Regions from separate parts of the Yimella sp. NH-Cas1 genome, predicted to be linked through region 1. Evidence: riboswitches for the same ligand, from Rfam matches in the RefSeq annotation. Region 1 holds a riboswitch; the other holds the start of a gene.
The links. A riboswitch is a leader RNA that binds a small molecule or an ion and turns the genes downstream of it on or off. The one in region 1 is predicted to bind cobalamin.
Positions count from the first base shown of each region.

Region 2: it holds a riboswitch for cobalamin, as region 1 does, so the genes downstream of both, MF407_RS09260 (prenyltransferase/squalene oxidase repeat-containing protein) here and MF407_RS14195 (VWA domain-containing protein) in region 1, are expected to answer to the same signal.

Region 1 is NZ_JAKSGG010000003.1:2,875,033-2,878,443, forward strand. It holds gene cobM (precorrin-4 C(11)-methyltransferase) at 1-30, opposite strand, end outside; gene cbiE (precorrin-6y C5,15-methyltransferase (decarboxylating) subunit CbiE) at 27-1,235, opposite strand; cobalamin riboswitch at 1,244-1,385, shown strand; gene MF407_RS14195 (VWA domain-containing protein) at 1,443-3,411, shown strand, end outside.
Region 2 is NZ_JAKSGG010000003.1:1,863,729-1,867,139, reverse strand. It holds gene mrdA (penicillin-binding protein 2) at 1-1,515, shown strand, start outside; cobalamin riboswitch at 1,553-1,677, shown strand; gene MF407_RS09260 (prenyltransferase/squalene oxidase repeat-containing protein) at 1,754-3,106, shown strand.

The DNA of each region.
Region 1 (3,411 bases):
GGGGCCGGCGCCGATGAAGTGGACGGTCATGGGGTCTCCTTGGGCTTGCCGGCGCTCCATTGCACGACCGGCCGGGCCGGCGTCCACGACAGGTGGCGGCCGAGGGGGCGGGCGAGTTCAACGCTGATGCGGGTGAGTTCGCCGCCGTAGTTGCCGGCGGCCGCGACGAGGATCTGCTCGGTGTCGAGGGTGACCGCATGGGCCACGAAGCGGCCCCCTCCGCGCAGCCGCCGCCATCCTCGTTCGAGAAGGTCGGCGGTGAGTCCGCCGCCGACGAAGATCGCATCGGGCGTCTCGAGCTCGTCGAGTGCGTCGGCCGACCGGGCCTCCACCACCTCCAGCAGATCGTCGACGCCGAGGCGAACACTGTTGCGGCGCAGCCGTTCTGCGCGCTCGGGGTGCTGCTCGACGCTGACACACCGGGCGTCGCGGCCGGCGAGGCACCATTCGATGCCCACGCTGCCCGAACCGGCACCGAGATCCCACAACAGCGCGCCGGGCGTCGGTCGCAGGTGGCCGACGGCCGAGGCCCGCAGGTCGCGTTTGGTGATCTGGCCGTCGTGCTCGAAGCAGACCTCGGCGCGCCCCGGCGCCGGCCCGTCGAGGACGGCGTCGGTCGGCACCGCCACCGTGCACAGCACCAGATCGGGGGTGCGTTCGCCGTCCCAACGGCCGGCGGTCGCCGTCCGGCACCCCTCGTCGGCGCCACCGAGATGCCACCACGCGGTCATCGCCGCGTCGGGACAACCGGCGTCGACGAGCAGGTCGGCGAGCGCCGCCGGGGTGGTGCCGTCGGAGCAGAGCACGATCAATCGGGCGCCCGGCGCGAGGCGCCGCCGCACCCGGTGCAGCGACCGACCGACGACAGTCACCACCTCGCACGACTCGGCCGACCAGCCTGCCCGCGCCCGGGCCAACGCCACCGACGAGACGGCCGGATGCAACCGCACCGTATCGGCGCCGAGCAAGTCGATCAGGGTGCTGCCGATGCCCGAGAGCGTGGGGTCGCCGCTGGCCAGCGCGACCACTCGCCCCGCCGGTAATTCGTCGAGGAGACAAGGCAATTCGGCCCGGAGCGGCAACGGCCACACCCGTCTGACCTGGCCTTCGGCAGCGGGCAGGGAAGCCAGTTGGCGGCGTCCGCCGAGCACGACGGCGGCGTCACTCACAAGACGCTGCAACCGCTGCGGAAGGTCGGCGAAACCCGCATCGGTGACCCCCACGACGTCGATCATGGGGCCTCACCCTAGGTCAGGGTCGCTGTGCCATGATGACCCGGACACCAACGAGGAATCCGGTGCAAATCCGGAGCGGTCCCGCCACTGTGAGCCGTCGGTCAACGCCGACAGCAAGCCAGGACGTCAGCGGTGTCGGCCCGGCCGAACCCGGCGTGGGTCCACCGCTATGACGAGCGTGGTAACTCGTCAGGAGGTTCGATCTCGTTGTCGCAGTTTCCTTTTGCGGCCATCGTCGGTGCCGACGACATGGCGCTTGCTCTCGTGCTCACCACCGTCTCGCCCGAGGTCGGTGGTGTGCTGGTGCGCGGCGAGAAGGGCACCGCGAAGTCGACCATGGTGCGCGCCCTCGCCGAGGTGCTGCCCGACGTCGAGGTGGTCGAGCGCTGCCGCTTCGGCTGCGACCCGCGCCGCGACGAGCGCTGCCCCGACGGCCCGCACGACGACGCGCCCACCCGGATGCGCCCGGCGCGACTGGTCGAACTCCCGGTCGGCGCGACCGAGGACCGCGTGGTCGGCTCGCTCGATCTGGGCAAGGCGCTCGCTGCCGGTGAGACCAGCTTCGAGCCCGGTCTGCTGGCGCAGGCGCATCGCGGCCTGCTGTACGTCGACGAGGTCAACCTGCTGCACGACCACCTCGTCGATCTCCTCCTCGACGCCGCCGCGATGGGCCGCAACACCGTTGAGCGCGATGGAGTTTCGGTTTCTCACGCCGCCCGCGTGACCCTCGTCGGCACGATGAACCCGGAGGAGGGTGAGCTGCGCCCGCAACTGCTCGACCGCTTCGGGCTCACCGTCGAGGTGCGCGCCTCCCGCGACCCGCAGCACCGCGCTGAGGTGGTGCGCCGGCGGCTGGCGTTCGACGCCGACCCGATCGCCTTCACCGACCGCTTCCGCCCCGAGCAGCAGAAGCTGCGCAGCCGACTGCACGACGCGTCGGCCCGGGTCGCCTCGGTGCGCCTCGGCGACCGCGCGCTGGCCACCATCGCCCGGGTGTGCGCCGGGTTCGACGTCGACGGCATGCGCGCCGACATCGTCACCGCCCGCGCAGCCCGCGCCCACGCCGCCTGGTGCGGGCGCGACGAGGTGACCAAGGACGACATCCGCGTGGCCGCCCGGCTGGCGCTGCCGCACCGGCGTCGGCGCAACCCCTTCGACGCACCGGGCCTCGACGAGGAACTGCTCGACCGGTTGCTCGATGAAGACCCCGACCCGGACGGCCCGGAGCCGGACGGCCCAGATGACCCGGAGCCCGACGGCCCGCAACCGGACGAGTCCGGCGACGAATCCGCCGACGAATCCGGCGACGAGTCCTCCGAGAGCGGGGACGCCGGCGACGGCGGCTCGCCGGGAAAGCCCGCCGACGACCGGTCGACCACGCCCTCCGCGTCCGGCCCTGCCGGCGACAACTCCGACAACCGGGCCGACAGCCCAGCAGGAGACGACGCGAGCGACAACGCCGCACCCACCGAACGCCCCAGCGCCGTCGGCGTCGCCGCTCCGAACTCGGCGTTCCGAGCCCGCACGTTCACCGTGCACGGCATCGGCACCGGGTCTGCCGGACGCCGCAGCGCCGCCATCACGTCGGCGGGTCGCACCATCGGGTCGACCCGCCGCGCCGACGGTGCGCAGCGCCTCCACCTCCCGGCCACGATCACCGCCGCGGCCCCCCGACAACACGAACGCGGACGCCGCGACGGTCGGCTGCGGTTCGCCACCGACGACGTGCGCCTGCGCATCACCCAGGGCAAGGAGTCGAACCTCGTGCTCTTCGCCGTCGACGCCTCCGGGTCGATGGGCGCACGGCAGCGGATGAGCGAGGTGAAGACCGCCGTGATGAGCCTGTTGGTCGACGCCTACCAGCGTCGTGACCGGGTGGGCGTGATCAGCTTCGCGGGCGCCGGCGCCAACCTGGTGCTGCCGCCCACCGGATCGGTCGAGGCGGCGGCGCGCTGCCTCAGCGACCTGCCCCACGGCGGTCGCACCCCGCTGGCCGAGGGGCTGCTGCGCACTCTCGCCACGGTGCAGGTCGAGCGGCTGCGCGACCCGCACCGGCGCCCCTTGGTGGTCGTGCTCACCGACGGCAGGGCGACCGCAGGGCCCGACGCCCTCGTCCGCGCTCGTGAGATCGCGACGGCCTGGCCGACCCTCGGCCTGCAGACCGTGGTCGTCGACT
Region 2 (3,411 bases), 1.0 Mb from region 1:
GTGCGTCAGCAGCAGGTACGCCGGTTCCCGGCACCGTCGGCAGTGAATGCCGCTCAGGTGATCGGCTACCTCGGACGCACCAATGCCGCGGACCTGCAACGTGATTCGTCGCTCAACGCCGCCGACCTGCTCGGCCGCAGCGGACTGGAGTCCAGCTACGACAAGGTGCTGCGCGGCACCTCCGGACGCACCGTGCTGGCTGTCGACGCGCGCGGACTGCCGGTCAGGACGGTGAGCACCACCCCGGCCGTCGGTGGCCAGGACGTCCTGACGCACCTTGACGTGCCGGTGCAACGGGCCGCCGAGTCCGCACTCGCCGAGACGATCGGTCGGTTGCGCACGGCGAAACGACCGGTGACCGGGGGAGCGGCTGTGGTCCTGGACGCGTCCTCCGGGGCTGTGGTCGCGATGGCCAGCAACCCGACGTACGACCCACTCGTGTGGACCGGGGGCATCACCGCGGCGCAGTACCGCAAGCTCAGCGATCCGAAGGCACACAATCCGCTGACCAATCGGGTGATCGGAACTCTGCAACCACCGGCGTCCACGTTCAAGGTGGTCACCATGCCGGCGGCCATCGCGTCCGGCGTCGACCCGAAGGGGCGGTACGAGTGCTCCTCGCAGATAACGGTCGGCAGCCGGGTCTTCAAGAACTACGAGTCGGCCGCCTTCGGCGTCATCGACATGCCGGCGGCTCTGCAGGTGTCGTGCGACACGGTGTTCTATCGCTGGGCGTTCGCCCGTTGGATCTCCGAGGGAGGCCTGAAGGGCGACGTGAGCAAGACCGGCCCGTACTCGCAGATGGCGAAGCAGTTCGGCTTCGGCCGACGCACGGGCATCGACCTGCCCGGTGAAGTGGCGGGCAATGTCCCCAGCCGCGCATGGAAGCTCGAGCGTTGGAACACCACGAAGGCATCGATGTGTCGCCGGGCCAAGAGCGGCTACCCCGAGGTCTCTGACACGAAGCAGGCGGAGTACTTCAAGCAGTTGGCGCAGGAGAACTGCTCCTACGGCTATCAATGGCAGGCCGGCGACGCGGTGAACCTCTCGATCGGACAAGGAGACATGCTCGTCTCGCCGCTGCAGCTGGCGGTCGGGTATGCAGCCGTCGCGAACGGCGGCACCATCTGGCAGCCGCAGGTCGCCGCGGCCACACGCACCTCGGACGGTTCTGCCGCCTCACGGATCTCGCCGGTCGCCAACGGGCGGCTCGTGTTGTCGGCCGCCGCTCAGACGGTTCTCACCGACGGGTTGCGTCGCGTCGTCACCGAACCGACCGGCACCGCGCACCCGGCGTTCGTCGATTTCCCCGACGACTACCCCATCTCGGGCAAGACCGGCACCGGTGAGGTGTACGGAAAGGACGCCACCGCGTGGTTCGCCTCGTACGGCCCGAAGACCAGGAGCGGCAAGCAGTACGTCGTGGTGGTCATGATCGAACAAGGCGGTCTCGCAGCGCGAGCTGCGGTGCCGGCTGCCCGCCAGATCTGGGACGTGTTGCGCACCCGCCCCTGAGTTCGCGATGTGCAGGGTGGTTCATGGGCTCGGCACGGGCGAGTAGAATGATGCTGCGCATCAGTGAGGGGAAAGCCGGTCCAAGTCCGGCGCTGACCCGCAACCGTAGGTTCCTCGGCAACGAGGAACGAGCCGGAGCTCCTTAGCCGATGTCAGCTCACATCCCCGTCGAGGTCTACGGGCGAGCGCCGAACCTCTTTCGGCGGCCCGCGCCCAGGGCCGTCTGGAAGAAGGAACCATGACTCTCCTCACCACCGCCCGTGCGGGTTTCGCGGGCACCGCGACCCTTGCCGCATTTGCGCTCGCCGTCGCGCCGGCCCACGCCGCCACCACCCCTGATGACGCCGCGTCCGCCTTCGTGGTGGGCCAGCTCGCCGCGAAGGGCAACTACCTGAACGCCGAGTTCGGTGGCGAGAGCTACCCGGACTACGGCCTCACGATCGACGCTCTGCTCGGTGTTGCCGGTACCGGCACCGGCACGGCGCAGATCTCCAAGACCGCCGACTGGTTGGTCGCCAACGGCACCTCGTACTACGGAGCCGGTTCCGAGGCGTATGCCGGGTCCCTTGCCAAGCAGGTCGTGATGCTGCAGGCCACCGGCCGTCCCTCCGGCGCCCTGCTGACCAAGCTCAGGAGCATGCAGACCGCCGCGGGTCGTTTCAGCGACAAGTCCGAGTACGGCGATTACTCCAACACGATCGGCCAGTCGTGGGCCTTGATCGCGCTCAAGCGTTCCGGTGAGACGGTCCCGACCAAGGCGATCGACTTCCTGGTCGCGCAGCAGTGCGCCGACGGTGGCTTCCGTCTCGAACTCGGCGCAGCGAAGTGCACCAGTGACTCCGACGTGACCTCGTTCGCCGTGCAGGCTCTCGCGGCCAACGGCCGCACGACCGCGGTGTCGAAGGCCGCCGGCTACCTGGCCACGCAGCAGGTTGCATCGGGTGGAGTGCGCGGTGGCACCTCGACCGAGAGCCCCAACTCCAACAGCGCCGGACTTGCCGCCGTGGCCTTCACCCTGGCCGGCCGCACCGACAACGCGGCGAAGGCGACCGCCTTCGTGAAGACGCTCCAGTTCGGCTGCTCGGCGCCCGCTGCGCTGCGCGGTGCGATCGCCTACGACAAGCCGGCCTTCGATGCGAAGATCGCCGCCGGCTCCCGCGCGGTGGTCACCGACCAGGAGACGCGCGCGACCCCGCAGGCGATGCTTGCGCTCACCCTCACGCCCTACGTCCGGACCATTGCGGGCGGCTCCGCCGGTGTCGCGGCACTGGACTGCGGAACGAACCCGACCTCGTCTCCCACGGCTACGGCTTCGCCGAGTTCGACCTCGAGCCCGTCGAGCTCGACATCCACCACGACGTCCACCACGACGTCCAGCACGACATCCAGCACGACGACGACCTCGGCCGGTACTGCGACCACGTCCTCGACCATGTCCTCGACCACGTCGATCGTCACCGGTCCGCCGGTTGTCACCGACGGTCCGACCTCCTCGGACGGTGGAGCGGACCTCGGCGTGCTGGCCGGCGTCGGCGCGTTCTTCGCAAGCATCGGTGCGGGGGCAGTGGCTCATGGCCGTCGTCGTCGCTGATTCCCGTACGCGGGTCTGGGTGCGACTGTTGGCTGCGCTCACGCTCGCATTCGCTCTCGTCGGCGTCGCTCCTGCACATGGGCAGGCAAGCAGCTCGGTGCGGACCGCCGCTGCGAGTTGCTCGGGTGTGACCGTGGTCGTGCAGTACACCGGGGGAGCCAGCACCCGCTGCGCCCCGGGCTCCTACGGTTCCGCGCTCGATGCATTGCGCGCGGCGGGACACACCCCGCAGCGGGCGCAACTGCAGCCCGGCTACTTCCTGTGCCGGATCGACGGCAACCCGACCTCCGACCCGTGTATGCGCA